2 regions of the Salinactinospora qingdaonensis genome follow, and region 2 is predicted to be linked to the other one. Evidence: riboswitches for the same ligand, from Rfam matches in the RefSeq annotation. Region 2 holds a riboswitch; the other holds the start of a gene.
What was found. Region 2 has a riboswitch for thiamine pyrophosphate ahead of thiO (glycine oxidase ThiO). Riboswitches for the same ligand answer to the same signal wherever they lie in the genome.

Region 1: linked by a shared signal. The riboswitch ahead of ABD848_RS24600 (ECF transporter S component) and the one ahead of thiO (glycine oxidase ThiO) in region 2 are both predicted to bind thiamine pyrophosphate.

Annotation. Positions count from the first base shown of each region.
Region 1 is NZ_BAABDD010000055.1:528-9,627, reverse strand. Features, by position in the region: gene ABD848_RS24610 (energy-coupling factor transporter transmembrane component T family protein) at 1-571, opposite strand, end outside; gene ABD848_RS24605 (ABC transporter ATP-binding protein) at 568-2,109, opposite strand; gene ABD848_RS24600 (ECF transporter S component) at 2,389-2,988, opposite strand; TPP riboswitch at 3,093-3,201, opposite strand; gene glgP (alpha-glucan family phosphorylase) at 3,304-5,931, opposite strand; gene ABD848_RS24590 (alpha-1,4-glucan--maltose-1-phosphate maltosyltransferase) at 6,455-8,437, shown strand; partial or broken gene ABD848_RS24585 (alpha-amylase family glycosyl hydrolase) at 8,538-9,100, shown strand, end outside.
Region 2 is NZ_BAABDD010000005.1:238,044-261,200, forward strand. Features, by position in the region: gene ABD848_RS07790 (RNA-guided endonuclease InsQ/TnpB family protein) at 1-508, opposite strand, end outside; gene ABD848_RS07795 (hypothetical protein) at 785-1,063, shown strand; gene ABD848_RS07800 (sodium:solute symporter family transporter) at 1,060-2,769, shown strand; gene pknB (Stk1 family PASTA domain-containing Ser/Thr kinase) at 3,298-5,181, opposite strand; gene ABD848_RS07810 (thiazole synthase) at 5,438-6,241, opposite strand; gene thiS (sulfur carrier protein ThiS) at 6,244-6,444, opposite strand; gene thiO (glycine oxidase ThiO) at 6,451-7,629, opposite strand; TPP riboswitch at 7,627-7,737, opposite strand; gene ABD848_RS07825 (Rv2175c family DNA-binding protein) at 7,917-8,276, shown strand; gene thiE (thiamine phosphate synthase) at 8,577-9,212, shown strand; gene ABD848_RS07835 (long-chain fatty acid--CoA ligase) at 9,374-10,993, shown strand; gene ABD848_RS07840 (DUF418 domain-containing protein) at 11,760-13,034, opposite strand; gene ABD848_RS07845 (polyprenyl synthetase family protein) at 13,351-14,466, opposite strand; gene metF (methylenetetrahydrofolate reductase [NAD(P)H]) at 15,209-16,150, shown strand; gene ABD848_RS07855 (GNAT family N-acetyltransferase) at 16,086-16,700, opposite strand; gene bldD (transcriptional regulator BldD) at 17,843-18,337, opposite strand; gene pyrR (bifunctional pyr operon transcriptional regulator/uracil phosphoribosyltransferase PyrR) at 18,901-19,581, shown strand; gene ABD848_RS07870 (aspartate carbamoyltransferase catalytic subunit) at 19,578-20,504, shown strand; gene ABD848_RS07875 (dihydroorotase) at 20,516-21,823, shown strand; gene carA (glutamine-hydrolyzing carbamoyl-phosphate synthase small subunit) at 21,895-23,004, shown strand; gene carB (carbamoyl-phosphate synthase large subunit) at 23,075-23,157, shown strand, end outside.

The DNA of each region.
Region 1 (9,100 bases), on a different contig from region 2:
TCTTACCGACGAAGATCGTCACCGCTCGGAACGGGTTGCGGCCGGCCTCGATGCCGCGTGCGCGGCGGGCGAGAGTGAGGGTGCGCCATTGGGCAGCCAGCAACGGCACCAGCCGCAGCGCAGCCAGCACCCCGACGGCGGGCCGTTCCGGGATCTTGAGGCGCTGCACCAGAGCGTCGGTGAGGTCGGTGGGGTCGCTGGTGGCTCCGGCGAGAATGCCGGGCAGCGCGATCGCCATGATCCGCAGCGCCGTGCCCAGCGCCGCCATCGCGCCCTCGTCACCGAAAACGAGATTGACCAGGCCGATAGAGCACCCCATGAGCACGAAAGGTCCCGCCAAGGCCAGGAGGAGCCGGCGCTCGATCCCGGAGACGGCCAGCAGGCACAGCCCGCCCGCAAGTACGACACCGCTGGTGACGACATCAATCACGGGGATGAGCCCGGCCGCGGCGATGAGGGCGACAATCAGCTTGGCGGCCGGGTTGACCCTGGCGAACCAGGCGCCTCCGCCTCGGGTGTCTTCAGGTTGGGCGTCGGGCTCGGGGCCGGTGGCGGCGTGGGGCGGTGTCATGGGTGTCGCCTTCCGGCCAGATCGAGCGCCCGCTCGGGCGGGACCGGCGTGCCCACGCCGCCGTGGGCCACCGGAAGCGCGGTGTCGACGAACCCGCCCAGCAGTAACTCGTCGTGGGTGGCCATGACGATGGCGGTGCCCGCGGCGCGCAGCGTGTCCAGCAGCTCGACGAGTTCGCTCCAGGTGCGGGTGTCCTGGCCGAAGGTGGGTTCGTCGAGGAACAGCACATCGGGGGCGCGGTCGGGGCCGCAGCTAAGCGCGGTGGCCACCGACAGCCGCCGCTTCTCCCCGCCCGAGAGGGTGAAGGGGTGGACGTCGGCGAGCGTGGTGAGCCGCAGTTGGTGCAGTAGGCGCGTCACCCACTCCTCGGTCTCGCGCTCGCCCATCCCGACGCGCAGCGGCGCGAAGCGCAGTTCGTCGCGGACACTGCCAGTGACGAACTGGTCCTCGGCGTGCTGGAAAACGGTGCCGATGTGGCGAGCGAGCGTGCGGGCGGGCCAGCGGTCCAGGGGACGGGTACCCGCCTGAGCCAGACTGCCGCGCGGGCGCACCGCGCCATGCAACGGTCGAGACAGGCCGGCCAGCAGCGTCAACAGGGTGGACTTACCGCCGCCGTTGGGTCCGGTGAGGGCGGTCGCGGTTCCGGCGCGGACGGTGACGTCGGCGTTCTCGATCACCATAGGGCCAGCCGTCGCCCCCATGCCCGGCGCGGCGGGGGCGCGTGCTGAGCAGCCGGCGGCTTCGATGAGGGCCGCGCCGCCGGGGCCGGGGCCGGGCGGCGCGGCGGGCTCGTGGCCGGGCACCCACACTCCGGCCGCGGCCAGGCGGGGGCCGTGCGCGGCGAACACGTCGGCCGGTGAGCCGTCGGCGCTGACCCCGCCACCGGGGTCGAGGACGACCACCCGGTCGACGAGGTGGGCGACCTCGGCGACGCGGTGCTCCACCAGCACCACCGTGGCCTCGCTGATCTCGGCGAGCCGCGCCACCTGTGCGCGGACCAGTTGCGCGCCCGCGGGGTCGAGGTTGGCGGTGGGCTCGTCGAGCAGCAGCAGCCGCGGGCGCATGGCCAGCGCCCCGGCCAGGACGAGGCGCTGCTGTTCGCCGCCCGACAGCGCGGCGGTGGAGCGCTGCCGGCCGTAGGGGAACCCCACCTCGCGCAGGGCCGCGTCGACACGGGGCCAGATCTCTTCGCGCGCCACGGCGAGGTTTTCCAGCCCGAAAGCCACGTCGTCGCCGGCTCGCGCCATGACTAGTTGGGTCTGGGGGTCCTGGGCGACGAAGCCGAGGTCGGCGCGCGCGGCCGTGGCGGGGGCTCCGTCGACCAGGAGCGTGCCTTCGCTCTGGCCGGTGATGGCGGCGTCGTCCCCTGTGAGTCCTGCCATGGCGTGGAGCAGGGTGCTCTTGCCCGCTCCGGAGGAGCCCAGGAGCAGCACGCGCTCCCCCGGAGCGATGGCGAGGTCGACGCCGCGCAGCGCCCAGGTATGGCGTCCGGAGTGGCGCCATCCCCAGCCCGACAGCTCGACCCGGGCGCCCGTCATCGCCGACCGCCCCACCGGCTCGGGGCGCTGCGAGCGCAGTGCGGACGCTGGGGCGGGCTCGCCGGCCACGTGCCGCCCGGAGCCGGCCGCGCCGCGAGACACCGTGGCGGGACCGGACACGGGCCGTGGCCGGTGTCTCGTGGCGTGCCTCCGGTGTCGTGGCCGCCCCGGGAGACGGCCGGAGCGGGGACGGTGGTAGGTGGTACCACGGCAGTCGACGCCGGCACGGCGACGAACTCCCCGAGACGAACCTCCGACACGGTCAACGCGACCACCGGATCACCCGTTGGCGGAGGGGAAGGGGCCGAGCGCGCCCGCTCTGGCCAGTGCGCTCGTCAACAGTCGGCCGCCCACACCGGCGATGACGGCGGCGCTACCGATGACCAGGACGGCATAGACCGCCTTGTAGAGCAGGGGCCAGGTCGGGTAGTACAGCGTGAGGTCCATGACGACCGGGGAGAGCCCGGCCACGGCGGCGGCGAGGACCGCGATGCCCATCCCCCAGTGGCGGTAGCGGCCCGCGGCGAAGACGATCTCGGGCAGTAGCCCTTGAAGGAAGGCGGCCAGGATCACCATGAGGCCCCAGGTGGTGCCCAGCAGCGCCGACACCAGGCCGGCGGCCAGGGAGGTGAGGACGCCGGCAAGGGGCTTGCGGATGACGAGAGGGCCGAGCACACCGGGCAGCAGCCACACGCCGTAGATGACCGCTTGGGCCGGCGGGAAGGCCACGAAAAGGGGACCGGTGGACTGCCACAGGATGCCCCAGAACCAGAAGACGATGCCGATGGCGACGCCGAGAACGGCGGCGACGAGAATGTCGACGGTGCGCCACCGGACGGTGGGGGCCACACCGGTCTTGCCAGTAGGCGAGGTACTCACACGTATCCCTTCCAGAGATAACGAGAGTGCCCAGGCCAAGAGCGCCGCCCGCCTGCCGCGCGCGAACGGTGGCGGCCACCGGCACGCGGGCGTCGGGTAACCGGACGGCGGTTCCCACGACTTCCTTCGCTGGCATTACCCAGATCAGGTAGGTAAGGGTCTGCGGATCGTCTCCGCACTCTCAGCGCGCAAGGCGCTCCCCTGTCGGTTTTCTTCAATTATGCGCCTTTGTCTGGGGTCTGTGGCAACTCCTCCCACTGATTGACACTTTTGCCCTGGCTGTCCGCACTCGGGGGCAGGTCCCAGGAGTGGGGCTTAGCGCAGCACCATCCCGTCCCCCATGCCGGGGGGAGGTCCGGGGACGACGGCCAGCCCCATTTCGGCGGGGTTGGTGAGCAGGGGGTGCTTGGGCACCACCCGCACGGTGTAGCCACACCTGCCTGCCCGAGCGAGCGGGATGGAGCCCTGATAGCGGGTGAGCGGCCCCTGCGAGGTCTTCCCACGCACCGGGGAGAGTTCGCTGAAGGTCGGCGAGAGGATGCTCTCCTCCTCGTCGACGCGACCCAGCACCGCCTCGACGCGGACATCCTCGGGGGTGAGGTCACCGAGGACGAGCGTGGTGCGCACCGTGATCTCCCCACCGGCCTGCGGCGGCTCCTCCATGTCGACCACCTCGACGTGCTCGATGCGCACGCCCGGCCATGCCCGGCGCACCCGCTGCTTCCACGCGGCGAAGTCGCGGTCGGCGGCCAGACCGTCGCGGGTGAGCAGCCGGGCGGATACCGCCGCCGGACGGTACAGCTCGTTGACATAGTCACGAACCATGCGGCTGGCCAGCACCTTCGGGCCGAGCGAGACCAGCGTGTGCTTGACCATCTCCAGCCACCGCTTGGGCAGGCCCGCCTTGTCGCGGTCGTAGAACTGCCCGGTGACCTGCTCCTCGATCAGCTCGTACAGGGCCGCGGCCTCCAGGCTGTCGCGACGGTCGGGCTCGGCCACCCCGTCGGCGGTGGGGATCGCCCACCCGTTGGAGCCGTCGAACCACTCATCCCACCAGCCATCCCGGACCGAGAGGTTGAGGCCCCCGTTGAGCGCCACCTTCATCCCCGACGTACCGCAGGCTTCCAGGGGCCGCAGCGGGTTGTTCAGCCATACGTCGCTGCCTTGGACCATGGCGCGCGCCAGGGCCATGTCGTAGTCGGGCAGGAACACGATGCGGTGGCGCACCTCGGGGTCGTCGGCGAAGCGGACAACCTCCTGGATGAGCCGTTTGCCGCCCTCGTCGGCGGGGTGGGCCTTGCCGGCGATGACGATCTGGATGGGGCGCTCGGGGTGCAGCAGCAGCGATTTCAACCGCTCGCGGTCGCGCAGCATCAGGGTGAGCCGCTTGTAGGAGGGCACCCGCCGCGCGAAGCCGACGGTGAGGATGTCGGGGTCGAGCACGTCGTCGATCCACCCCAACTCGGCCTCGGTAGCTCCCCGCTGCTTCCAGGAGCGGCGCAGGCGCTTGCGGGCGTCGGCGATGAGGCGCTCCCGCAGCAGGCGGCGCATCTCCCATAGTTCCCGGTCCGAGGCGCCGGTGATCTTGCGCCAGCCCTCGATGTCGGCGAGTTCGGTAACGTCGTCGATCATGCGGTCGGCCAGCTCTTGGGCCTCCTCGGCGACCCAGGTTCGGGCGTGTACCCCGTTGGTGACGGCGGTGATGGGCACCTCGATGGGGTCGAAGTCGGGCCACAGTCCGTGGAACATCTCCCGGCTGACCTGGCCGTGCAGTGTGCTGACCCCGTTGACGCTCTGGGAGAGGCGCATCCCCATGACGGCCATGTTGAACACGGCCGGATCTCCATCCTCGTAGGTCTCAGTGCCCAACGCCATGACCCGGTCGGCCGGCAGGCTCGCGGCGGCCCCCGTGCCGGTGAAGTGGTGCTCGACCAGGTCGCGGGGGAAACGGTCGATGCCGGCGGGCACGGGGGTGTGGGTGGTGAAGACCGTGCCGGCGCGGGTCAACTCCAGCGCCTGGTCGAAGGTCAGGCCCTCGACGTCGACGTACTCGCGTACCCGCTCCAGCCCGAGGAAGCCGGCGTGCCCTTCGTTCATGTGGAACACTTCCGGCTCTGGGTGGCCGGTGAGCGCACAGTAGGACCGCAGTGCCCGCACCCCGCCCACGCCCAGGAGGAGTTCCTGGCGTAGCCGGTGCTCGGTGCCGCCGCCGTAGAGACGGTCGGTGACGCTGCGCAACTCCGGCTCGTTGCGTTCCTGGCAGGCGTCGAGCAGCAACAGGGGAACCCGGCCCACGCTGACCACCCACACGTGGGCGATGAATTGGCGCCCCTCCGGTAGGTCCAAAACGATGCCTACCGGGTCGCCGTTGGTTTCGGCCAGCAGCGTCATGGGCAGCCCGCGCGGGTCGATCTCGGGGTAGTGCTCCAACTGCCACCCCTCGGGCGAAAGGCTCTGTGAGAAGTAGCCGTGCCGGTAGAGCAGCCCCACGCCGATGATGGGAACGCCGAGGTCGCTGGCGCTTTTGAGATGGTCCCCGGCGAGGATGCCCAGGCCACCGGAGTACTGTGGCAGGGCGGCGGTGAGCCCGTACTCGGCGGAGAAGTAGGCGATGCTCTGGGGCAGCGTGCGCTCGGGCTCCTCAGGCAGGTACTGGTACCACTGCGGTTCCCTCAGGTACTGATCGAGGTCGTCGGCCACCGCGCGCAGCCGAGTACAGAAGTCGGTGTCGGCAGCAAGCTGGGCGAGTCGTTCGTTGGTGACCTCTCCCAGCAACTGGGTGGGGTCGTGGTGGACCGCCTCCCAGACATCGGGATCGACCTCGGCGAAGATGGCACGGGTGGCCGGATGCCAGGACCAACGGAGATTGGCCGCAAGCGTCTCCAAGGGAGCCAGCTCTGCGGGCAGGACAGTACGAACAGTGAACCTACGGATCGCCTTCACGCAGCGTGAGGCTAGTCAAAAGGACCCGCAGGCGCGAGTCTCCAGCACGGCCTTGCCCCATATGCCCGATACATCTTGTCCCAATTTTACGTAACCATAAGAGGAACATTGTAGAAGCGCACTACCATCGACCGGTTGAACCTCTTACAACTCTTTTTTTGCTGAAATTTTGAATGCGGATATCAAGGCTGTTTCGATGAGGCAGCCGATTTGGCGCTGGTGTTACTGAGGTGACCCCCGCCCCTAACGAGGAAGATGTCCGATTTATCAGGAAACATCCACCCTGGTCAACCGTAGACACCCACCCCGCACCCACTTAGCCTGTGACTACAATCACAAAAATAGGGCGTCTCGGACTGTCGGAAAGCACGGAATCGCGACCGACGATAGAGATGGGAGCGAGCCGAAGGCCCTTCCGCGAACTGACCTTAACGGCGGGTTTTTCGGCCTGCCCACTCCCTCGTACCAAGCAACGCGAACAGTAGCGGAACTATCCGTAATCTCGACCTCAAACGGTGCACCTGTGATCGGACGATTTCCCATTCTTGACGTCGCTCCCGTCGTTGACCACGGCACGGCCAAGGCCGCCGTCGGTGAGACCTTCCCGGTGCGGGCCACCGCCTTCCGGGAAGGACATGACACGCTGAGTGTGGGTGTGGTGCTATGGGACCCCGCCGGCCGGCGCCTGCCCCTGACTCCCATGCGCGAACTCGTCGCCGGAACCGACCGTTACGGTGCCGAGGTCACAGTGACCAGCGAAGGTCGCTGGTCATTCGCGATCGAGGCGTGGCACGACCCCTTCCGCACCTGGCAGCACAACGCCGAGATCAAAGTGCCGCTGGGCCAAGACGTCGAACTGATGCTGGAGGAAGGGGCTCGGCTGTTCGAGCGGGCCGCCCGCCGGGTACCCCGCCGGCCGGCGCTGGCCGGGGTCGCCGAACTGCTGCGCGACGCGACCCGCCCCGCGGCCGAACGCCTAGCCGAAGCCACCTCCGTGGAGGTCATGGCCGAAGTGAACCAGAACCCGCTGCGGGAGCTGGTCACCCGCACCAAGCGTTACCCGGTGATGGTCCACCGCAGACGCGCGCTGTTCGGCTCGTGGTACGAGTTCTTCCCCCGCTCGGAAGGCGCCACCTTCGACGGGGAGGACGGCCAGCAGCGCTCCGGCACCTTCATCACCGCCGCCAAGCGGCTACCAGCCATCGCCGACATGGGCTTCGACATCGTCTACCTGCCCCCGATCCACCCGATCGGCCACAGCTTCCGCAAAGGCCGCAACAACACGCTGGGGGCCCAGCCGGGCGACCCCGGCTCACCGTGGGCGATCGGCTCGCACGAAGGCGGCCACGACGCCGTCCACCCCGACTTGGGCACCATCGACGACTTCGACACCTTCGTAGCCGAAGCGAGGGAGCACGGCTTGGAGGTCGCCCTGGATCTGGCGCTGCAAGCCTCACCGGACCACCCCTGGGTCAGCGAGCATCCCGAGTGGTTCAACATCCGCGCCGACGGCTCGATCGCCTACGCGGAGAACCCGCCAAAGAAGTACCAGGACATCTACCCGCTGAACTTCGACAAGGACCCAGAGGGCAGCTACGCCGAGGTCCGGCGGATCGTGCGGTACTGGATGGACCACGGGGTGCGGGTCTTCCGCGTGGACAACCCCCACACCAAGCCCGTCGCCTTCTGGGAACGGCTGCTGGCCGACATCGCGGTCACGGACCCCGATGTGCTGTTCCTGTCCGAGGCGTTCACCCGGCCGCCGATGCTGCAAACCCTGGCCAAGATCGGCTTCCACCAGTCCTACACTTATTTCACCTGGCGCAACACCAAAGAGGAGCTACAGGACTACCTCACCGAGCTCAGCACCGAGACCGCCCACTACCTGCGCCCCAACCTCTTCGCCAACACGCCCGACATCTTGCACGCCTACCTCCAGCACGGCGGCCGGCCGGCGTTCGAGACTCGGGCGATCCTCGCGGCACTGCTCTCCCCCACTTGGGGGATCTACTCCGGCTTTGAACTGTGCGAGAACCAGGCGGTGCGCCCGGGAAGCGAAGAATACCTGGATTCGGAAAAATATCAATATAAGCCGCGCGATTGGCACGCCGCGGAAGCCTCAGGAATGACGATCGCGCCACTAATCCGTAAGCTGAATCACATGCGGCGGTATCACCCCGCATTACAGGAACTGCGGAACCTGCGGTTCCATCATGCTGACCAACAGGAGATGCTGTGCTTCTCCAAGCGGTTGGCGGGGGGCGACGGCGGGGAACCGGACGACGTGATCCTGGTCGTTATCAATCTCGACCCGCACCACGCGCGCGAGGCGACGGTGTGGCTCGACATGCCCGAACTCGGGTTCTCTCCCGGAGATTCGATTATGGTAACCGACCAATTGTCGGGCGAATCATATAAATGGGGAGAGGCGAACTATGTCCGTCTTGACCCATATATCCAGACAGCACACATATTCACAGTTACTCCCACCGCGAGCACCCGCTAAAAGCCAGGGCGCTTTCGGGGGAGCGCTGACGAGCCGACTGGTGGAGTAGTACATCGTGACCAATCAGGAGCCGGTGCCCGGCGTCAATGAGACACCTCTCGTGGCCATTCCCGACACATTCTCATATGAGAAGCCACGCGACCCCTATTGGTACAAACATGCGGTGTTCTATGAGGTGCTGGTCCGGGGCTTCTACGACTCCAACGGCGACGGCACCGGTGACCTCCGCGGGTTGATCAACAAGCTGGACTATCTGGAATGGCTGGGCATCGACTGCGTCTGGCTACTCCCCCTCTACGAGTCGCCACTGCGCGACGGCGGTTACGACATCAGCGACTACATGAAGATCCTCCCGGAATTCGGCAATATCGCCGACTTCGTCGACCTCGTGGAGGAGGCCCACCAACGAGGCATCCGTGTCATCGCCGACCTCGTGATCAACCACACCAGTGACCAGCATCCCTGGTTCAAAGCCTCGCGGGAGGACCCCGACGGCCCCTATGGCGACTTCTACGTGTGGTCCGACACCACGAACCGCTACTCCGACGCCCGAGTGATCTTCGTCGACACCGAGCACTCCAACTGGGCCTACGACGAGGTGCGCGGCCAGTACTACTGGCACCGCTTCTTCTCCCACCAGCCCGACCTCAACTTCGAGAACCC
Region 2 (23,157 bases):
TCGACACGCCCCAGCGCTCGGCGCCGTCCTGGGACACCGTCGCCGTCGTGGGCTGTGCGTCCGCCGGCAGGGGCTGCGACCACACGATGTCCAACGGCTGGGCCATCGTGGCCAAAAACAGCGCGCCGTGGCGGTGGGTGACCCCGGAGCGGGTGCATTCCGCCGCGGCCCGCGAGGTCTTCTTGGACTTGAACCTGGGGTACTGGGCGCGCTTGCTGAAGAAGGCGCGAAACGCCGCTTGCAGATGCCGCAAGGCTTGTTGCAGCGGGACCGAGGACACCTCGTTCAACAACGCGAGGTCGGGGTCCTTCTTCCACGCGGTGAGCGCGGCCGAGGACTCGGTGTGGTTCCCCCTGCGCTGCTCGGTGAACCACGCCCGGGTGCCCAGGTCCAGGGCGCGGTTGCAGACCAGGCGCACCCACCCGAACGTGCGCGACAGCTCCGCCGCCTGCGCATCCGTGGGGTAGAAGCGGTACGTGAACGTCCGCTTCACCGTCGACCTGGTCACGCGCACCATCTACTGCAACATCGTGTAACACCAGACCGGGAAAGGAGGCGGGCGTTTCCTCCCCGCCGGAAGGCGAGGGGCCCCACGCCCGAACAGCCGATGAACGACAGCAACCCCCCCTTTCCTTTTCCGTCCGCGGAGGAGCGCAGTCGCCGCCGCACGGTGGTGGTCGCTCCCGCCACCCGCCGTAATGCGCGCAGACCAGCCTGTGCTCACGAACCATCCCCGTTATCCCAGCAGCCGGGCTGTGACGATGAGAGCACCGTCACGCGCCTCATGCGCCGCCAGTTGGCTCTGGCCGTGTCGTTCATCGGTGGGGGAGTGCTGCTGTTGAGCATTCCCCTGACGCTGGCTCTCCTGCCTCCTCACCTCACCGGTTTCCTCCCTGAACTGGCGTGGCAGGTGTGGTTCGTCGCCGCTGCGGCGATCCCCCCGTTCGCGCTGCTGTCGGTAATCGCTCTGGTGAGCATGGCCGAACGGACCGAGCAGCGGTTCGCGCGGGGAGCCGGCCTGGGCGTCGAACATGAGCGGGCCCCTAGGGAGATCCACGGGTGATCTGGCTCGCCGCTGTGCTCGTCCTCATGGCGACAGTCCTCATCGCTATCTTGGCTGTTGCCGGTGGCTTCAGCGGGATGCGCCGCGCCGCCGGCGTCTCAACGGCCCCACGGCCGCTCTCGGTGCTCTCCTCAGCCGCTGCGATCTGTGGGGAGTACGTGTCGGCCGCCGCGTTCTTGGGGTTCGCGTCCCTCGTCTTCGTCTACGGTTTCCAGGCGGCGTGGCTGGTCGTGGCGATAGGAGTGGGCTACCTTGTGCTCCTCGCACTGGTCGTGGCTCCACTGCGCCGCTCTGGCGTTTACAGCCTCTCCGACTTCGCCGAGTGGCGGTTGAACGCTCCGCTCCTGCGGCGCGTGATCAGCGGCTGTCTGATGCTGATCGGCTGGCTCTACCTGCTCGCCCAGTACAGTGCCGCCGGTCGGATCGTAGAGTGGGCCACCGAATGGCCGCCGTGGGCGGGGTGGCTCACGCTGACGGTCCTGGTGCTGGGGCTGGTGATCGGCAGGTTCGCCGCCGGGGCGGGCGCTCAGGCTCTGGGGTTTTGCTTCAAGATCACGGCCATCGCTGTTCCCGCTGTCATCTTGGCGGTGCTGTGGCAGGGAGCGGCCACGCCGGTGCCCGAGGCCACCCCCGAAGCCTTGCTGCACGAGGCGACCTCGGTCCACATCCGCCAGGATCAGCATTTCCGCCTCACGCAGGCCACTCCGGTCCACGTGCAGGGCACGATCGACGGCACCACGTTCAGCGGCGAGGGCCAGGAGCGGTGCCTACGGCCGGGCAGCCACACCGTCCTCGCCAGTACCCACCTTTCCTTCGACTCCGGCCAGGCAGCATTCGATGCCATTGACACCTCAATACCCACCGCCATAGCCAGTCCCGGTGAGCACGAGAGTGTCTTCGGCAGCAGCGTCGCCTCGGTCTACCTGGCGGTGGCCTTGGGCATCATCGGATTGCCCCAGCTCGCGGCCCGGTTCCACGGAATTCCCGACCCCAAAGCCGCCAGACGGACCGTGCTCGTGGCGATCGCGCTGATCGCCGTCTTCTCGGTCTTCCCACTGATCTACGCGGGCTTGGCCCGCTTCCACGCCGGTGACCTCCTCCTCAATGGCCGCGTCGACCTCCTGCTGTTGGACCTACCGAAGCGGCTCAGCGACGGCGGGCTAGAGCTGATACTGACACTGTTGCTGGTGGCCGGGGCGGTCACCGCGGTCATCACCGCATCGGTGAGTCTGGTGCGGGTGTTGGCCGCCATGATCTCGCAGTGCATGTCCTGCGAGGCGGCGCACGGCTTCCGGCTGGGCGCGCTGCTGGCCGTGACGGTCCCCCCCGGCGTCCTCTTTTTACTGCCCGACCTGGCCGATGTGGGGCTCATGCTCACAGTTTTGGCTGCGTTTCGCCTCAGCGCGGTCACGGTGGCCCCCATGGTGTTGCTGGGGATCTGGTGGCGCGGCTTGACCACGGCCGGCGCTGTCGCCGGCATCGCCGTGGGCATGACCGGCACCGCCGCCAGTGGTCTCCTCGCCGCTCAGGAGGCCGACTGGCCTGCCGGAGCAGCCGTTTTGGTCACGCACCCCACGATGCTCCTGGCGCCGCTCGTCTTCGCGACCATGGTCACGGTCTCTCTGGCGACGCGGCGGCGTCGTCCGCGCGGGGTCGGCGCCAAGCTGGCCCGCATGCATCTGCCGCAGGATCTCGTTCACGGCTGACCCGACCGCTCACCCGCCTCTGCTGAGCCGCCCGCCGCACCGCCCGGTGCGGCGGGCACGGCTGCGCCGTGCTGCCGGCGCGCGGATCTCGTCGCCCGCCGACCGCCTCCTGCACCGCGGTGCTGCCGGGCGACGACGGGGGACCGTTCACCGTGCTCGGGTGACCGTTCGTCGAGACTGCCGTTCCGTGCGGCGATGGGTCTGTGCCGCCTGTCGATCCAGCGCTTGCGACAGCGCTTTTCCGCCGCTGCTGCCCCTAGGGTAGAGACAGATCAGCCGGGAGAGACCCGAACTCGGGATCGACCGGCTCACCGCCGGCTACGTTCGTCCGCACCCGCGTCGTAGCCGGCAAAAGGGGGGAAAGAACCGGCGCCGTGAACGCCGGCGGTTAGCGAAGCTGCCGGTGTGAGGAGGGGAACGGCGCCGGCACCGTCGCCCGGGCGCCCTAGGTGCCCGGGCGACGTGGGTGCACATGTGGCCGCTGCCGCGCCCCGAAGCCTCCGTAACGCCGCAGCGCCGACCGCTCCCTTAGTCGTCGTCGCCGTTGGTGCGCCCGAAGATCCACAGTTCGATCTCGGTGCCCTTCTTGGCTTCGCCCTTGGGGTTGTACTCCTGTACCTGGTTGCCGCCTACCGGCCGACGGACCTTCACCGAGAAGCCGAGTTCCTTGAGCTGCTTCTTGGCTTTGTCGAGCCGCATCCCCTTGACATCGGGGATCTCGATCTTGTCGGGGCCGGAGGAGACGGTGATGGTCACGCTGTTGCCCTTGCTGACGCCCTCACCCTCGGCGGGGCTTTGCTCGATGACCTGTCCCGCCGGTACGTCCTCGCTGGCCTGTTCGGTGATCGAAACGTCCAGGCCGTTCGTTTCCAGCGTCTCCTTGGCTTGGTTCTGCTGTAGCCCGACGACGCTGGGCATGCTGAATCCGGCGCTGACCTGTAGCGTCACCCCCGCTTCCCGGTCGGCGTCATCGCCGCTTCCCGGCGTGGTGGCGAACACGGTCCCGCTGGGGTGGTCGTAGGAGACCGACTGCTCCTCTTCGATCTGGGTGATGCCCTGCTCCTCCAGCAGGCTGCGCGCCTCGTCGACGGTTTTGCCGGTCACGTCGGGCATCTCGACGTACTGCGGCCCCTTCGACACGTGCAGGGTGATCGTGTCACCGGGCAGACCACGCGATCCCTCGCCGGGGTCGACTTTGGCAACGTCGCCTTCGTCGACCTCCTCGCTGTAGACCGGATCGCCCATCTCGACCTGTAGTCCCACGCTCGACAGTGCCTGCGTGGCACGGTTTTCCGACTCGCCCACCACCTCGGGCACGTTCACGTAGCGGCCGAACAGCAGCCACCAGCCCAACCCCAGTACCACGAGCACCGTGACCGCCCCGATCAGCAGCATCGGGTAGGGCGGGTTCCGGCGGCGACGGCGTCCGCGGCCACCGCGGTCACCGCCGTCGAAGTCGAGGTCGCTCACGTCGACGATGAGCGTGTTGTTGTCGCCGCCCTCTCCAGCGGTGCCACTGGTGGCCGCGGCGGCGGTGAGTGTCGTACTGGGATCGGTCTCGGGCATGGCCCGGTAGACCTCGAACACCTCGGCGAGGTAGCTGCCCGCGTCGGCGGGGCGGTACTGCGCCTCCCGCTCGGTGGCGCGGGTGACCAGCCGGTCGATATCGGCCCCGAGCCCTTCCACGACCCGGGAGGGCCGGGGAACGTCCTCATTGACGTGCTGGTAGGCCACAGCCAGCGGGGTGTCGCCCGTGTGGGGCTGCTGCCCGGTGAGCAGCTCGTAGAGCACGATCCCGGCGGCGTAGACGTCGGTGCGGGCGTCGGAGAAGCTCTGGGAGATCTGCTCGGGGGCAAGGTAGGCGGCGGTGCCCATGAGCGTGCCGGTCTTGGTCAGGCCCTGCTGGGTCGCCTCGGCCACCCGCGCCAGCCCGAAGTCCACGACCTTGACGTGGCCCTCCTGAGTGAGCAGCACGTTCTCCGGCTTGATGTCGCGGTGCACCATACCGGCCTGGTGCGCGGCGCCCAAGCCGGCGAGCACGGGCACCATGATCTGCAACGCCTCGCGTGGACCGAGCCGTCCCCGCGCGTTGAGCAGGTCGCGCAGCGTGCGTCCCGGCACGTACTCCATGGCTAGGAACACGTGCCCGTTGTCGGCGCCCTGGTCGTAGACCTGCACCACGTTGGGGTGGGAGAGCCGGGCCACCGAATGCGCCTCGTTGGTGAAGCGCTGCACGAAGGAGGGGTCCTGCGCGAGGGACGAATGCATGACCTTGAGAGCCACACGCCGGTCTAGTCGAAGGTCTTGGGCGACGTAGACGGTGGCCATACCCCCACCGGCGACGCGCGACTCGATGTAGTAGCGATGGTCGAGCGTCGCGCCGACGAGGGAATCCGCTGTCGTCATGTCCACGGTGGTGAGTCTAGAGCCGATCACTGGGGCCAAAAGCCTTGAAGGGGGTTTCTTGGGTCCGGCGGGCGGGTATCGAGCGCGAGCCAGCGGTTGGGTGACCCCGCCGCCCGCGGCATGGCACTGCGCCCCCTGGCGATGCGCGCGTTTTCCGAGCAAGCGCGCTGTCCAGCGCGTCACTATACGGGCAATGTCGGATTCTACGCTACCGACGGCGCGCGGCGGCAACGGCGGCGGGGCCTATGGGACGCCTGAGGGGTCACTCCGCCCGCGGCGACGAGGCGTGAGCGTAGCGCCGCACCGGGATGCGGCCCGCGCGACGTGCCCCGCGGCCGGCGCGCACGGCGTCGCGCATCGCAGCGGCCATAACCGCGGGCTCATGGGCGCGGGTCACCGCGCTGGCCAGCAACACCGCGTCGCAGCCCAGTTCCATGGCCAGCGCCGCCTCGCTGGCCGTGCCGATGCCGGCATCCAGGATCACCGGAACGCTGGCCTGTTCGACGATCAGCTCGATGTTGTGCGGGTTGCGGATGCCCAGCCCCGAGCCGATAGGGGCGCCCAACGGCATCACGGCCGCGCACCCCACCTGTTCGAGGCGGCGGGCGAGGATCGGATCGTCGTTGGTGTAGGGCAGCACGACGAAGCCGTCGTCGACCAGTTGCTCGGCGGCGTCGAGCAGCTCCACCGGGTCGGGCAGCAGCGTCCGCTCGTCGGCGATGACCTCCAGCTTGACCCAGGTGGTCTCCAGCGCTTCCCGGGCCAGCCGCGCCGTACGCACGGCGTCGGCGGTGGTGAAGCAGCCCGCCGTGTTGGGGAGGGGGCGGATACTGTTGCGCCGCAGGATGTCCCAGACCGAGCCGGTGGTGGTGGGGTCGACGCGGCGCATCGCCACGGTCGTCATCTCGGTTCCCGAGGCCTGTAGCGCCGCTTCCAGCGCGTGGTGCGAGGGGGCGCCGCCGGTTCCCATGATCAGCCGGGAGGTGAACTGCGTTCCGGCGATGACGAGGGGATCGGTCTCGGCTGTGGTCTGCGGCGGTGCGGTAGTGAAGGGTGCTGTGGTCAACGTCAGCCTCCCTGAACAGCGGTGAGCACGTCGATACGGTCGTTGTCGGTGACCGCGGTGTGGTTCCAGTCGGCTTTGGGCACCACCTCGTCGTTGCGCGCCACCGCCACCCCGCTCGTGGCGGTTGTCAGTGACCGCACGACGTCGGCCACGGTGGTGTCCGGTTCGACGGTGCGGCGCTCGCCGTTGATGATGACATCCACTGGTTTCTAGGCTTCCCTTCCGGTTGGCGCCCACTGCGGTGCGAGACGATTGGCGTGGAATCGTTGGGCGTAGTCGGGGAGTCGGCCTTGAGCCAGCGCCTCGGCCATAGCGTCACCGGTGGCCGGGGCGCACAGCACGCCGTGACGGAAGTGCCCGACCGCCAGGTGGAGTCCGGCCACGGCGGTGGGACCCAACAGCGGCTCGTTGTCGGGAGAGCCGGGCCGTAGTCCCACACAGGTCTCGGTGATCTCCAGTTCGCTGACGCCGGGCACTAGTTCGTGGCCGTCGCGCAGCAGTTGCCACACCCCTCCCGCCGTCAGTCGGGTGTCGTGGCCGACCTCCTCTTGGGTGCCGCCCAGGATCACCTCGCCGTCGTTGCGCGCGACGAGGTACACGGGGGTGCCCTTGACCAGCCCGCGTACGGTGCGGGTGACGAGCGGGGCCTCGTGAGGGCCACCGCGCAACCGCAGCAACTGCCCTTTGACCGGGCGAAGCGCGGGAACGGTGTCGGGTGGCAGGCCGGTGATGCGGGAGGTCCACACGCCTGCCGCCAGTACCACCTGGTCGCCCCGCAGGTGAGTGCCATCGGCTAACTCCACGCCGTTGACCCGGTCCTCGGGGCCGGTGACCGCACGCACACGCCCTTCCACCACGGTGACTCCCCTGTGGGCGGCGGCACTGCGCAGGGCGGCGGTGAGGCGTCGCGGGTCGATGGAGTGGTCGGCGGGGGCGAAGATCCCGCCGCGTACCGAGGGCGCCAGCATGGGCTCCATGCGCCGGCACTCCCGGCTGGTTAGGCGCTGCACGTCGAGGCCGAGCCGTTCGCGCAGCTCGCGCAGTTCGTTCAAGCTGGCCATGTCGTCGCTGTCGAAGGCGACCTGGAGCGTCCCTTCGGTGCGGTAGCCGGGGTCCGTGCCGCTGTCAGCGCGCAGTTCCTCGATGAAGTCCGGGTAGCGGTCGCGCGAGAGGATGCCAAAGCTCATGAGAGCTTCCTCGCCGAACGTCGCTTCGGTGGCCGGTGTGAGCATACCGGCGGCCACGTCGGAGGCGGCGTTGGCCAAGCCGGGACCCACCAGGGCCACCCCTAGCCCGCGCTGGGCGGCGCGCCAGGCGGTGACGAGGCCGATGACCCCGTCGCCGGCCACGATGGCGTCGAATGCACGGGGATCGTCGAACGTGGACACGTGGCCTGTTGCCCTCCCTTCGCCGGTATGGTCCGGATCAGGTTCGTGCGGTCGGAGGCCGGCAGCCTCCCTCTCAGCCGGGTCCGCCCGGCTCCCGCGGGTCCATGTGCGGTTCTTTCCTCCGAGTCTAGGACCACCGGTCGCGGCGGGGGTGCAGGTGCCCCACTCCTGGGAAGGCCGCCTTCGGCCTACTGCCGCGGCCCGCTTTTGGCCGCTGTGGCTACGCCAACAGCGATCACGAGGTCAGCCGGGTTTGGGTCCTCCGGGTATGTGGGAAATCGTCTGACGTGACACAGATCGACCCTGAGACCGATGCCCTGGTCGGCGAATGGCTGACCCTCCGGGAGGCTGCGAAAGCCCTGGACACCAGCCCGAACCGCGTCAAGCAGTTCATTCGCGACCACAAGCTTCTCGGCTTTATCCGCGCCGGTGAACTCTCGATTCCCGCCACCTTCATCCGCGACGGTGAGGTGGTCAAGGGCCTGCCCGGGACCCTCACGGTCCTCGCCGACTGCGGCTTCACCGACCAGGAGTCACTGCGCTGGATGTTCACCCCCGATGACACGCTGCCCGGCGCCCCCATCGACGCCATCCGCGCCGACCGCGGCACGGAGGTGCGCCGCCGCGCTCAGGCGCTGGCGTTTTAGGCCGGACCCCTGGGCTGGGCGGGCGCCGGTGTCTGCCCAGCCGGCGGCTCGTGAGTGTCCTAGCCGTGGTTAGGGTGGTGGTGTGGCCCCCTGCTGGGGGCGCCACCACTGTCTCGGTGGGGGCCACCGCGCGCGTGGTCCGGCGGTGTTCAGCGGGTGGTCGTTGTGGCGAACCGCGCGCCGAGCACCGCCAGTTTCTCAGTGCAAATCCGGGCGCGACCGGGGCCGCGCCCGTGGGGTGAACGTGCGATCGCTCCCCGCGCCACCGGCCGGGGCCGCCGCGAAAGGTGCAAGGTGAGGTTGCGGGAACGTCTGGAGTCGGCCCGGCTCTACCTGTGTACCGACGCCCGGCGCGAGCAGGGGGATCTGGCCGACTTCCTTGAGGCCGCCCTGTCGGGCGGTGTCGACATTGTCCAGCTGCGCGACAAGACCCTTGAGGCCAGGCAGGAGTTGGACTGCCTGGAGACCGTGCGCGACGCGTGCCAGCGCCACGGTGCGCTGCTGGCGGTCAATGACCGTGCCGACATCGCGCGAGCCGTTGGGGCCGATGTGCTGCATCTGGGGCAAAACGACCTCCCGGTGTCCTACGCGCGCGACATCATCGGCGCCGAACCGATAATCGGGCGCTCCAACAACACCCCCGAACGCGCCGCGGCCTCGGCGCGTCAAGAAGGCGTCGACTACTTCTGTGTGGGACCCGCGTGGGCCACTCCCACCAAGCCGGGGCGCCCTGCGGCCGGTTTGGAGCTCGTCGACTACGCCGCCCGCCTGCCGACCAACCGCCCGTGGTTCGCTATCGGTGGGATCGACCTCACCAACCTCGACCAGGTGATGGCGGCCGGGGCGCGCCGGGTCGTGGTTGTGCGCGCCATCACCGAAGCGGCTGAGCCCCACGAGGCCGCCGCGCAGTTCCAGCGCCGGCTCCGGGCGCAGTGACCGGCTTACTCGGCTGCTGCCGACGTCTTTTCGTGGCGGTCTCGCCTTGTCCTCCCATTTCCTAACGTCGTTAGGTGATGGTGACTCGGAGGGTTCTGTACGCGCCACACCGGTTGCCCTTAGTCTCATGGCACCAATCACACCGATGAGGGGTGAGGGCCATGCGTGGCACGATGCAGGATGTACCGCTCTCCATTGCTGACCTGGTCCGTTACGGCACTTCGGTGCACGGCGAGGCCAGCGCGATCACGTGGACCGGTGACGAGCCCCGCCGATCCAGCTACGCCCATACCGGCCGCAGGGCGGCCCAACTCGCCCACGCGCTGCGCGAGTTGGGGGTCACCGCGGATCAGCGGGTCGCCACCTTCCAGTGGAACAACCAGGAACACTTCGAGGTCTATCTCGCGGTGCCCGCCATGGGGGCGGTACTGCACACTCTCAACATTCGCCTGCCCGCCGACCAGATCAGCTACATCGCCAACCACGCCGAAGACTACGTCGTCGTCGTAGACGCTTCACTGCTGCCCCTGTTCGCCCCGCTGCTACCGCAGATGTCCACCGTGCGCCACGTCATCGTGGCCGGCGGCGACCCCGGCGACCTGGCCGCCGACGGGGTCACGGTCCACCGCTACGAAGACCTCATCGCGGGTCGCTCTACGGAGTTCGCCTGGCCTCGGGTCGACGAGCGCGACGCTGCGGCCATGTGCTACACCTCCGGTACCACCGGCAACCCCAAAGGGGTCGTCTACAGTCACCGCTCCATCTGGCTGCACTCCATGCAGGTGTGCATGAGCGATGGCCAGGGCCTGTCCCAGGCTGACCTGACGCTGGCCGTGGTCCCGATGTTCCACGCGATGTCGTGGGGGCTGCCCTACGCCTCCCTCATGGTGGGGGCCTCGGTGCTGCTGCCCGACCGCTTCTTGCAGCCCGCGCCGCTGGCCGACATGCTCGTCGCCGAGCGCCCGACCCTGGCCGCTGCGGTGCCCACGATCTGGCAGGGACTGCTCCACGAGCTCGACCAGAACCCGCGCGACATCTCCTCGCTGCGCCGGGTGCTCGTGGGGGGCTCGGCCTGTCCCCCCGAGGTCATGCGGGCCTTCGAGGAGCGCTACGGGGTCCCGGTGCTGCACGCCTGGGGGATGACCGAGACCTCTCCCTTGGGCAGTGTCGCCCACCCTCCGGCGGGTGTCAGCGACGAACAGCGCTGGTCCTACCGGCTCAGCCAGGGCCGGCTGCCCGCGTCGGTGCAAGGGCGCATCGTCGGCCCCGACGGCCTACCGGCGCCCAACGACGGCGAAAGCGTCGGAGAGTTGGAGGTGCGCGGCCCTTGGGTCACCGGCGGCTACTACCGCGACGAGGACCCCGCCAAGTTCGACGACGGCTGGCTGCGCACCGGCGACGTCGGAACGCTCTCGCCTGACGGCTTCCTCCGGCTCACCGACCGCGCCAAGGACGTCATCAAGTCCGGCGGCGAGTGGATCTCCTCGGTGGAACTGGAGAACCAGGTGATGGCCCATCCCGCTGTAGCCGAAGCCGCCGTCATCGCCGTGCCCGACCCCAAGTGGGACGAGCGCCCCCTCGTGGCCGTGGTCGTCAAGGAGGGCCACAAGGTCGACGCCGCCCAGTTGCGCTCCTTCCTCGCCGAGAAACTCCCCCGCTGGCAGTTGCCCGAGCACTGGTCCTTCATCGAAGAGGTGCCCAAGACCAGTGTGGGCAAGTTCGACAAGAAGGTGCTGCGCCAACGCCATACGGACGGCAAGCTCGACGTCGTCGACCTCTAGGACTAAAAAGCCCACGCGCCTCCACTCTGCCGTGGAATCGCGCCTCGCGGGCGGCCTCGGCCGGAGCGCGAGCCTTTCGGTCATAGCCGGCGTCGGCCTCAGCGCGCCGCGGCGGCTGAGCAGACCGTCCGGGGCCGCTATGTTTTTGTCGGGCGGGGTGGCGAAGTAGTGCCGTTCGCTCGTGCCTCGATCGCTTCGCGATCTCGGCAGCCTGAGGGGGCGATGGCTGGGTGGACAGTGGCGCTGGTGGCCGCTGGGTGAGGAAACACTGCTGTAGCCTGGTCGCGCCCGCGTGGTCGCTTGGGGAGTCTCAGGGTGCTGGTGGCCGCTGGGTGAGGAAACACTGCTGTAGTCCGGGGCACGACAACGTGTGGCCCCCTTCCGAGACAGCGCCAGGGTGTGGCGGTCACCTTGGGTGTTTCCTCGTTTCACGGCAGGTAGCGGTCTTCGAAGTGGCAGTGGAGTGCGTGCGCCTGCGTCGGGTGTGGCCCGTTGCCGGGTGAAGAGGGATGGTCGCCCGGATACGGCGCCAGGGTGCGCCGTATCCCTAGGCATGGTCCATCGCGTCGGTGTCGCGTTTGTGCAGTGGGGTGATGTGTGTGCTCAGCCCCTGGACACAGCCCACCCCTGGGCTGCCGAGATCGCGAAGCGATCGAGGTACGAGCGATGGGAAAACTCACGCGCTCTCCTCACCCCCACCGCGCCACAGGCCCGCGCACGGGGTGAGCCGTGACACGCCCCGCCTCGGTTCGCCCCTCACTCTCTCTCACCCTTGCCGGGAGTCGTCGCTTTCCCGGTCGCGTTGCGCCGCCGCGGCCGGACCGTAGGAGAGATTGCGCAGCAGCGCCTCGGCCGGGCCGCGCCGGTTGGCCCGCTCCAGCGCGTAGGCGCCGAGCACCGTCACCAGCCAGACCCCGATGGCGAACGCGGCCATGGAAGCACTGGTGAGCGAGCCGCCCAGCCCCAAGCCCCAGGCGGCCAGCACAGGGGCGCAGATCACCGACTGGGCCAGGTAGCACGACAGCGACCGTTTGCCCACGGCAGCCACCGCCGTGACCGCCACCCCCTGGCGTCCGCGCTTTGCCAACCAGCCGCCGAGGAGGCCGAACAGGGCTACGTAGCCCACCCCGCCGGCCAGTCCGCTCAGCGAGCGTATGCCCGACAGGGCCGAGCCGGTCACCGCCGAGACGTCGAAGACTCCCACGTGGTACAGCGCCTCGGGCAGGGCGCACAGCCAGGCCACCGCGACACCGGCCAGCGTCATCCCCCACAGCAGTCGGCGGTGGTGGCCGGGCTCCTCCAGGATGCGGTGACGCGCCGCCCACATCCCCAGCAGGATGGCGGCCGGGATCACCAGCGCCACGGCTTGCCACAGGGTGAACAGTGGCCACAGCATCGCCCGTTCGGCCACCGCTGCCAAAGCGTCCTCTTCACCGAATGAACCCGTCAGAAACGACATGTCGGTTGTGGCGGCCTGTCCCTGGGCCGCTTGGGGAACCAGGGCCAAGGCGAGTCCGGCCAGCACGTTCACCAGCAGCAGTAGGGCCAGCAGGCCGCTGAGCACACAGGCCCAAACGCCCAGGGTGCGGTTGCCCCGGCGCAGGAACAGCCCGCCCAACACGAGCCCGGCCAGCCCATAGGCGCCGAGGATGTCGCCGATGAACAGCAGCGCGGCATGGACGAACCCGAAAACCAGCAGCCACAGATTGCGCCGCCGCAGCACGGCACTGGCAGCCCGGTCGGAAACGCCGGCGGCCCGCTGCCGGTTGAACAGGTGCACCATGCCGTAGCCGAACAGGAAGGCGAACATCGGGAAGACCCGCCCGTCGACCGCTGTGATGATCGTGAACTGGGTGATGCGGTCCAGCGTCGAGCCGGTCGTGGGATGAACGTTGATCCCCGTGCTTGGGGCCGCCCACAGGTACCAGACGGTGTTGGCCAACGCGATGAGCAGCAACATGAACCCGCGGGCGAGATCGGGGGCGAGCGCGCGTTCCGTGCTCGTCGTCGGCCCGCGCACCGCGGCCTGCCACGTACTCAATAGGGGTCTCCTCCCTGTCACATGCTCCCTGCGGGAGCAGCGTGCACGTATCCGATGCTGTGTCTCATCCACTGCCGAGAGAGACGCAGTTCCCTAGGTGGGACGCTATGTGTGATTACTGAGGCGTAAAGGTCGAGCTACGGAACAGTGTTTTTCTGGTGCATCGAGGAGACGGGAGGGGCCCTCAGGGGGCGATTGCGGCCGGCCGGCGGTCACTGCTTTTCCGTCCAAAAGCAGTTACTCAACGTATTCATTTCTGGTGGGGGCGGGACGAGTTGGGGACCGTCTGCCGTGCCGTGGGTCCTGTGAGGAGGTGTCAGTACTTGCGCGACGTCGCTGCGACGATGAGGTCGGCCAGCGCGGCACGCGCCTCCTCGGCCACGGCGCCGTTGTCCAGCGCCGTCGTAGCCTGCTCCACATAGTCGTCGACGTGGCGCTCACAGGTGCGCAGCGCGCCACTGTCGACGATGACCTCGCGCATCCACGCCACCGTTTCGGCGTTTAGGTCGGCGCGTCCCAGGTGGCGGCGGAACTCGGCGGCGTCGGCCGGATCGGCCCGGCGCAACGTTTCGGCCACGAGGACGGTGCGCTTGCCTTCGCGCAGGTCGTCCCCTGCGGGCTTGCCGGTGTGCGAGGGGTCGCCGAAGACCCCGAGGATGTCGTCGCGCAACTGGAACGCGATGCCCAGCGGCTGGCCGTAGGCCGTGTAGATCGGCGCCAGATCGTCGTGGCGCCCCGCCAGCGCCGCCCCCATGTGCAGCGGCCGTTCAATCGTGTACTTGGCGGACTTGTAGTGCATGACCCGCAGGGCCGCCGCCACGGTGACGGGTTGCTCACCGGTGCCGGTGGCCTCTCCCGCCACGGCGGTGGCCTCGCCGCGCGCCTGCCCCACGAGGTCGAGGTACTGGCCGGCCATCACCTCGGTACGCATCAGGTCGAAGGGACCCCGGCCCGCCCGAAGCGCCTCGTCGGTCAGCCCGCTGCGCTGGTACATCTCGTCGCACCAGGACAGGCACAGGTCGCCGAGCAGGATCGCCGCGCCTCGCCCGAACGCCCCTGCGTCGCCGCCCCACCCCGCCGCCGTGTGCACCCCGGCGAGCCGCCGGTGCGTGGCCGGTGCCCCGCGGCGGGTGTCGCTGTTGTCGATGACGTCGTCGTGGATGAGGGCGCAGGCTTGCAGCAATTCCAATGAGGCCGCCGCGGCGTAGATCTCGGGAACGTCGTGGCCCCCGGCCCCGCGCCAGCCCCAGTAGCAAAACGCCGGCCGTAGGCGTTTGCCTCCCGCCAGCATCTCGTCGAGGGCGTCGACCACGGGCGTCAGTTCCGGGCCGATCTCGCCCAGCCGCGCGCGCTGGTGCCGGGCGAACGCTGCGAGTTCGGCGTCCACGGCGGGCTTGACGAAGGACACGGGGGACAGGTGCGAGGAGTTCATTGGTTTTCCTTCACGGCGCCACCGGCTGTCGGGCCGGGGATGAAACGGACTGCTGCGCAAGCAGAGTCGGCGACGGGCGGTTGCCGCCGGCACAATCGCCCACTGCACCACAGCCCGCATGTCGGTTCGGAGTAAAAGTTCGGGGCGCGGCAGAGGCCGGCGTGGTGACCGGAGTGAGAACCGCGTCCGGTCCGGCCTGGCGCCGGGCTGCCAGGATGGCAGTTCGGCGCTTTGGCTTGGCCGGGAGATCGACAGGCGGCACGCCACCCCCGGTTGGTCGGGGCGGCTGTCGTCGACGAAGCGGAAAGCTCACCCCGCAAGGGGTGAATCCCCGTTCCTTGCCTGGGGGAGAACTCACGTGCGTTCGTGGCCTCTGGTCCCGAGCCATGGCGCGGGCCAGACGCCGGCCTCCCTACTATCGCCGTTGCGTGACGGGAAACGTGCCTGGTGTGATCCAGCGGTGTCCCTTCCGGTTGTGCGATTCCACACAGCTTGCCTACCGGGTCCACGCAACGGTGGGCGCCGGCCGCGAAGCCCTGGGACGCCCCAGCTCGCCCGGCGTTTAGTGCGCGCGGGGGAGGGCGCAGTGGCGGTTCTTGGTGGCCTCTGGGCCCGAAATCGTGCCAAGAGACCGAAATAGCAGGTTATCGGGTATTTTCGCGCTTCTCGGTATGGGCCGCCGCACTACTGATGACCGGGGGGTCCATAGCCGAATGCAGGAATGGGCCCTAAGGTAAGAGGCATGCTTGGGTCACCGTCAACGTCATCAGCCGACGAGCCGTACGCCCCTGTCACACGGCCACGGCACATCCGGGAGTTGCTCGCTGAAGGTAAACCGACGTTCTCTTTCGAGTTCTTCCCTCCGAAAACACCGGAGGGAGAGCGCAAGCTGTGGCGGGTCATCCGCCAACTTGAGGCGCTCCGGCCATCCTTCATCTCCGTCACCTACGGAGCTGGAGGCGGCACCCGCGACCGCACAGTCGCCATTACCGAAGGCGTGGCCACCGACACCACGCTGCTGCCGGTCGCCCACATGACGGCCGTCAATCACTCCGTTCAGGAACTGCGTCACCTCATCGGCCGGTTCGCCGATGTCGGCGTGTCCAATCTGCTCGCCCTGCGCGGCGACCCGCCCGGCGATCCGCTGGGGGAGTGGGTCAAGCACCCCGAGGGTCTGGAGTACGCCGACGAACTCGTCCGGCTCATCAAGGAGAGCGGCGACTTCTGCGTGGGAGTTGCGGCGTTCCCCTACAAGCACCCCCGCTCGGTCGACGTCGACACCGATGTCAAGTACTTCGTCCGTAAGTGCCAAGCCGGCGCCGACTACGCCATCACCCAGATGTTCTTCGACGCTGAGGACTATCTGCGGCTGCGCGACCGGGTCGCCGCCAAGGGCTGTGATGTGCCGATCATCCCGGAGATCATGCCGGTGACGAACATGCGCACCATCGAGCGTTCCGAACAGCTCTCCGGCGCCCCCTTCCCGCCGGCTCTGGCCGCGGAGTTCGAAAAGGTCTCCGACGACCCCGAGGCCGTGCGTCAACTGGGGATCGACCAGGCCACGCGGCTGTGTGAACGGCTGCTCAACGAAGGCGCACCCGGCATCCACTTCATTACCTTCAACCAGTCCACCGCCACCCGCGAGATCTATCAGCGGGTCGCCGGCGCCCGCGTTCCCGCCTGAGCGGCAGCCACGCGGCCATGACCGTGAACGCCTGGTGCGGGCTCCCCGGGAAGTGGAAGTTCGTCAGGATCTCGATGAAACCGTAGGAGTGGTACAGGCCGTGGGCGGGTGTGGCGTTTGAGGGAGTCGAGAGTACCGCCGTACGCTCCCGGCGCTGGGCGGTAAGCCGTTCCAGCATGCGCCGCCCCACGCCCTGGCCCTGCCACTGTGGATGCACGTGCACTTCGGCGACCTCGAAGGAGTCGCTGAACCACTGGTGGACCGCGGCGGGGTCGTAGAGCCGAAGTTCGTCGGTGACGACGTCGTGCCACCACTGCCCCTCCTGGCCGTGGAACCCGTAGGCGAAGCCCACCGTGGCTTCGCCGCCGGGGAGTGCGGCCAGGACGCAGTGGAACCGCGGCAGGTGGGCGTGGCGTTCCATGATGGCGCGCCTGCCGCTGAGCTGGTCGGAAGGCGGCTTCATGGCGTGGACGTAGACATCCAGCAGCGCGGGGATCGCCTTGGTGAAGGCAGGAGCGTTCAGCTCCCACAGTTCGATGTCGGTCTCCACGGCTACCTCGCTACCTCGCTACCCACGAATATACGGCGCCGCGCCCGTTTTCCCCACTGCTGCGGCCGTGCCTACGCCGTCCACGCCCACGAGGGCGGGCCAACCGGCGACACGCCCCGACGCTGCCGTCCCGGCTCGGCAGTGCCCGGGCATGCCTCGCTGATGGGGGGATCGTTGCGCTCCGCTGGTGCGCCGACGCTCCTCTACGCAGCAGCCTACGGACAGCCGTGAGGGGCGGAGGGGAGCCACGCCGAGCCCGGCGATCCTGCGTCGCCGAGGGCTCTCGACGTGCCCGGTCGATGCCCCCACCGGTGTCGTGGTCAGCTCGACCGAGACTGGCTTAGTCGAATTTCTGTTCGATATACTGGGGAGTGTGGTCCCCCTGAGGCTCGCGCTCACGGCTGCCGGAGCGGCCGACGAGTGCGGGGAGCGGCCGGGTGGGGGGAGGGGAAGCCTCTCGCTCGGCCGCGTCCATTCTGGGGCCGTTCAGCACCGCCGGCCGCCCAAGCCCCGCCCCGCCGAGCCGAGGCGGTGGCGCTGGAGACGGCTGCGGCCCAGGAGCGGCTGCGCCGCCCAGCGCCTCGCCGGAAGCCCCGTGAGCCCTCGCCGGGCCGCGTGGGTGCAACCGCTGTGCCACGAGCCGGTCCTACATGAGTCCTCCCGCGTCGTGCGCGGTGTTTCGCGGCTGCGGCCGGCGCTGGAGTGGCGACTACGTGCCAAGCGGCGGCCGCGCCCCGTGCGTGGCGTAGGGCACAGCCGCCGCTTCATCTCGTGCGTGATGGTGAGTTGTTCCGAGCCGTTCTTCCTTGGCCCCGGCCAAGGGAGGATCATTCCGCTCAGCGGTGGTGATGGAGAGCCCGAGGCGTGGTGGCCCGTACCGGCCGCACCCCGCCGGTCGACCGGCCGACTGCGGCCCCGTCGGTAGGGTCACCCCGGCTGTGGCGACATCCTCGTGTCCCATCCGGCGGGGCGGTGGGGTGGGTCCCAACACACGCCCGCTGCGTTGGGACGTTGCGAACTACAGGCGACATGGCCGCCGTGTGGCGTGGTAACCACGCTCGGCGGCAGCCATCGCCCGCGGGTAGCCGGCAGCGAAGAAGAAACCGGGTGTCGGTGAGGCGTAACGGTGCTTGGCTGCCGGTCTAGAACGCATCCACGGCGCGGCGCGCCTCAGGGTCGAGCACGCCCCAGTTGATCAGTTCCTCAGTGAGGTCGGCTGGGGACCGGTCGTAGATGACCGCCAGCGAGCGCAGGTCCTCCTGCCGGATGGAGAGGACCCGTCCGTTGTAGTCGCCGCGTTGGCTCTGGATGGTGGCGATGTAGCGCGCCAGTGGACCGGCCTTCTCCTGCGGAAGCTGCTGCATCCGCTCCAGGTCGATCACCAGCTTGGGAGTCGGCCCCAACGGGGCCGGCGCCGCGCCGCCGGGCAACAGTTCTGACATGGGCACGCCGTAGAAGTCCGCCAGTTCGGCGAGCTTCTGTACGGTCACAGCCCGGTCACCGCGTTCGTAGGAACCTACGACGACGGCCTTCCACCGCCCATGAGATTTCTCCTCCACTCCGTGCAGGGACAGCCCCTGCTGGGTGCGGATCGCGCGCAGCCGCGCGCCAAGTGACTTCGCGTATTCCGATGGCATCTTCTTCGTCGCTCCCCGGCCGTGAAATTGGCTGGTGTGGGCGGCGGACCCCCGATTCGCTCGGTTGCGCACCGGCCCCCGATTTGGCGTTCTACGTCGTCTCGCGGGGTCGGCTTGGCGCCGTCCCGCCCAGATTGGTTACGGACAGTGACGGTAAAGCGGTGAGCGCGCCAGGTCAAGCCGTTAGGTGAAAACGCGACTAATCAGTGGCCAAACTGTGTGTAAGTGAGAAGAGCTTCAGGACAATCTCAAATGCGACACATCACATGACTGTCGGCATACGGGAATCCCTGGTGCGTAAGGCTTTTCGTCGTTATATGGGGGGTTCGAGAGGGGCAGCGACGCCAGCTCAGGAGAGAGATTCAGTGAATGTCAATACTTTAGTTTGTGACAAACGCAACATTTTTTCCTAGGGTGTGGCCTTGCCGCGTAGGTTCTCGCAGCTCCGGGGGTAGTCGTGACTGCGCTTCGCGTCGGTTCCGATCGGCCGCGCTGATAACGTGATGGCCGTCCGACGTCCTTTAACGACCTGTCCAGTGAGGCAGGGAAGGGGGTCACCTGCGATGTCTGCCCAAGGGCACACACCTACCTCTGACGACGACGCCCCAGAGGCGGCGCCGTCCCACCGCGGAACCCGCGAGCCCAGCGCCGAGGCCCGCGCCGTCCTCGAAGCTCCCGAGATCGATCGGGCGCTGACCCGCATCGCCCACGAAGTGCTGGAACGCACCAAGGGCGGTGCCGACATCACCCTGCTGGGCATCCCCACGCGCGGCGTTCCACTCGCGCGACGCCTGGCCGAGCGCATCCAAAGGGTCGAGGATCGCGACGTCCCCTGGGGATCGCTCGACATCACCATGTACCGCGATGACCTGCGGCTGGCCCCCGCCCGGGCCCTGGGGCGCACCGAAATCCCCACCGGCGGCATCGACGGCCACCTCGTGGTCCTCGTCGACGACGTGCTCTTCTCCGGGCGCACCGTCCGCGCCGCCCTCGACGCCCTCAGCGACTTGGGGCGCCCGCGAGCCGTCCAGCTCGCCGCCCTCGTCGACCGCGGCCACCGCGAGCTGCCCATCCGCGCCGACTACGTCGGCAAGAACCTGCCCACCTCGCTGCGCGAGAGCGTCACCGTGCTGCTGCACGAGCTCGATGGTCGCGACGCCGTCCTCCTCGGGCCTGCGCGCCCGCGCGCGGGACATCCGGCCGACTCACAGCGCCATACCGGCGCAGAGGGCGAGAGATCATGAGACATCTGCTGCGCGCCGGTGACCTCTCCTGGGATGAGGCCACGCTGGTCCTCGACACCACCCGGGAGCTTGCCCAAGTCAGCGATCGCTCCGTCAAGAAACTGCCCACGCTGCGCGGCCGAACCGTGGTCAACCTCTTCTACGAGGACTCCACCCGCACCCGCACGTCCTTTGAACTGGCCGCCAAGCGGCTCTCCGCCGATGTGATCAACTTCTCGGCGAAAGGCTCCAGCGTCTCCAAAGGGGAGGGGCTCAAAGACACCGCCCTGACGCTGCAAGCCATGGGAGCCGACGGCGTGGTCATCCGCCACGACTCCTCCGGCGCGGCCCGCCGCCTGGCCACCTGGATCGACGGCAGCGTCCTCAACGCCGGCGACGGCATGCACGAGCACCCCACCCAAGCGTTGCTGGACGCCTACACGATGCGCGAACGTCTCGGCCGCCTGGAGGGGCTGCGCGTGGCCATCGTCGGCGACATCCTCCACAGCCGGGTGGCGCGCTCCAACGTCTGGCTCCTGGCCACGCTCGGCGCCGAGGTCACCTTGGTGGCCCCGCCCACTCTCGTACCGGTGTCGGTGAGCACGTGGCCGTGCGCCGTCTCCTATGACCTCGAAGCGGTGCTGCCCAAGACCGACGTCGTCATGATGCTGCGCGTCCAAGCCGAACGGATGCAGGCCGCGTTCTTTCCCACCGCCCGCGAGTACAGTCGTCGTTACGGACTCGACGGCGACCGCTTCGCGCTGTTGCCCGACCACGCCATCGTCATGCACCCAGGGCCGATGGTGCGCGGCATGGAGATCTCCGCCGAAGTCGCCGACTCGCCGCGCTCCACCATCACCGAGCAGGTAGCCAACGGAGTGAGCGTGCGCATGGCCGTGCTGTATCTGCTGCTGGGCGGCTCCGAGCCCGCCTTCGGGAACTAGAGGGACCCGTATTGAGCACCACTGACAACGCCCGCGTAATCCGCGGTGCCCGCATCCTCGGCGGCGAGCCCGCCGACATCCTGGTGCGCGGCGGCGTCATCGCCGGCTTCGACGCTGAGGCCGAGACCGCTGCCCGCGCCGGCACCGAAGTCATCGACGCCCACGGCCTGTTCGCGCTGCCCGGTCTGGTCGACCTCCACACGCACCTGCGCGAGCCCGGACGTGAGGACGCCGAGACCGTCACCAGCGGCTCCAAGGCCGCGGCCATGGGGGGCTACACCGCCGTGCACGCCATGGCCAACACCGATCCGGTGGCCGACACCGCCGGCGTCGTCGAGCAGGTGTGGCGCCTGGGCCGCGACGCCGGGTACTGCCACGTGCAACCGGTCGGCGCCGTCACCCACAATCTCGACGGCACCCACCTGGCCGAACTGGGCGCGATGGCCGACTCCCTTGCCGACGTGCGGGTCTTTTCCGACGACGGCAAATGTGTCTCCGATCCGCTGCTGATGCGGCGCGCGCTGGAGTACGTCAAAGCGTTCGGCGGCGTCGTGGCTCAGCACGCCCAAGAGCCCCGGCTGACCGAGCACGCCCAGATGAACGAGGGCGTGGTCTCCGACCGGCTCGGGCTGACCGGCTGGCCCGCCGTGGCCGAGGAGGCCATCATCGCGCGCGACTGCCTGTTGGCCGAACATGTCGGGTCGCGGCTGCACATCTGCCACGTCTCCACCAAGGGCTCGGTGCAGATCCTGCGCTGGGCCAAGAGCCGTGGCTGCGACGTGACCGCTGAGGTCACCCCCCACCATCTGCTGCTCACTGAGGAGCTGGCCGAAAGCTACGACCCCATCTACAAGGTCAACCCTCCGTTGCGCACCGCCGAGGATGTGCACGCCCTGCGCGAGGCTCTCGCCGAGGGCACGATCGACTGTGTGGCCACCGACCACGCTCCTCACCCGGTGGAGGCCAAAGAGGCCGAGTGGTCCAACGCCGCCATGGGCATGCTCGGACTGGAGACCGCGCTCTCGGTTGTGCAGCACACCATGGTCGACACCGGTCTGCTCGACTGGCCCGCCCTCGCCGACCGGATGTCGGCCACTCCTGCCCGCATCGGTCGTCTGCCGGGCCAGGGGCGTCCGCTGGCTGTGGGCGAGCCCGCCAACATCACGCTCTACGACGCGGGCGCGGCCCGCGAGATCGATCCCGCCGCGATGGTCTCCAAGAGTGCCAACACTCCCTACGGGAGCATGACCCTGCCCGGTCGGGTCGTGGCCACGTTCCTGCGCGGCGTTCCGACGGTCCTCGATGGGAAGATGCAGTGACGAAAGAAGCACCCAGTCCAGCCAGCACAGCCGTACCGCCGGCCTCGGCCGCCCGCGACGGGGTTCCCGCGATCCTCGTGCTGGAGGACGGCCGCGTCTTCCACGGTCGCTCCTTTGGCGCTCCAGGCGAAACCTTCGGTGAGGCGGTCTTCAACACCGGCATGACCGGCTACCAGGAGACGCTCACCGATCCCTCCTACCACCGCCAGATCGTGGCGATGACCGCTCCGCACATCGGCAACACCGGCATCAACGACGACGACCCTGAGTCGGGGCGCGTCTGGGTCGCCGGCTACGTCGTGCGCGAACCCGCCCGCATCCCGTCCAACTGGCGCTCCCAACGCAGCCTCGACGACGAGCTGCGCGCCCAGGGCGTCGTGGGCATCGCGATCTCCGGCACCCGCGCGCTCACCCGCCATCTGCGGGAGCGCGGCGCCATGCGCGCCGCTATCAGCACCGTCGAACTCGACCCGGCGACGCTGACCCAGCGCGTCCTGGACAGCCCGAAGATGAGCGGGTCCGCTCTGGCCCAGGAGGTCACCACCAGCGAGCCCTACACCGTGCACCCGCCCCAGGGGGCCACGCCCCAGTTCCGGGTGGCCGCGGTCGACTTGGGTATCAAGGCCATGACCCCGCAGCGCCTGGCCGAACGCGGCTGTGAGGTCACCGTGCTGCCCGCCAGCGTGACCGCCGAGGAGATCCTCGCCTACCGGCCCGACGGGGTTTTCTTCAGCAACGGTCCCGGCGACCCGGCCACCGCCGAGACCGCGGTGGCCGCGATGCGCGGTGTCCTCGACGCGGGCACGCCGCTGTTCGGCATCTGTTTTGGCAACCAGATCTTGGGGCGCGCCCTGGGGTTGGGCACCTACAAGCTGCGCTTTGGCCACCGCGGCGTCAACCAACCGGTGCGCGACGTGCACACCAAACGGGTGCACATCACCAGCCACAACCATGGCTTCGCGGTGGACGCGCCCACCGACGGTCCCTTCGACACGCCCTATGGCCGCGCCGAGGTCAGCCACATCGATCTCAACGACAATGTGGTGGAGGGGCTGCGGCTGTTGGACCGTCCCGCCTTCAGCGTCCAATACCACCCGGAGGCCGCCGCGGGGCCTCACGACGCCGCAGAACTGTTCGACGCCTTCTGCGCGCTGATGGCCGAGCACCGCGACTCGGCTTGATCCCGTTCCCACCGCGGCGCCCGCGCCGTTTGCCGCGGACTCCACCCAACCGTTTCCGAGAAGGAAAGTAATGCCGCGCCGTAGTGACCTGTCATCTGTTCTCGTGATCGGCTCGGGGCCGATCGTTATCGGTCAGGCGTGCGAGTTCGACTA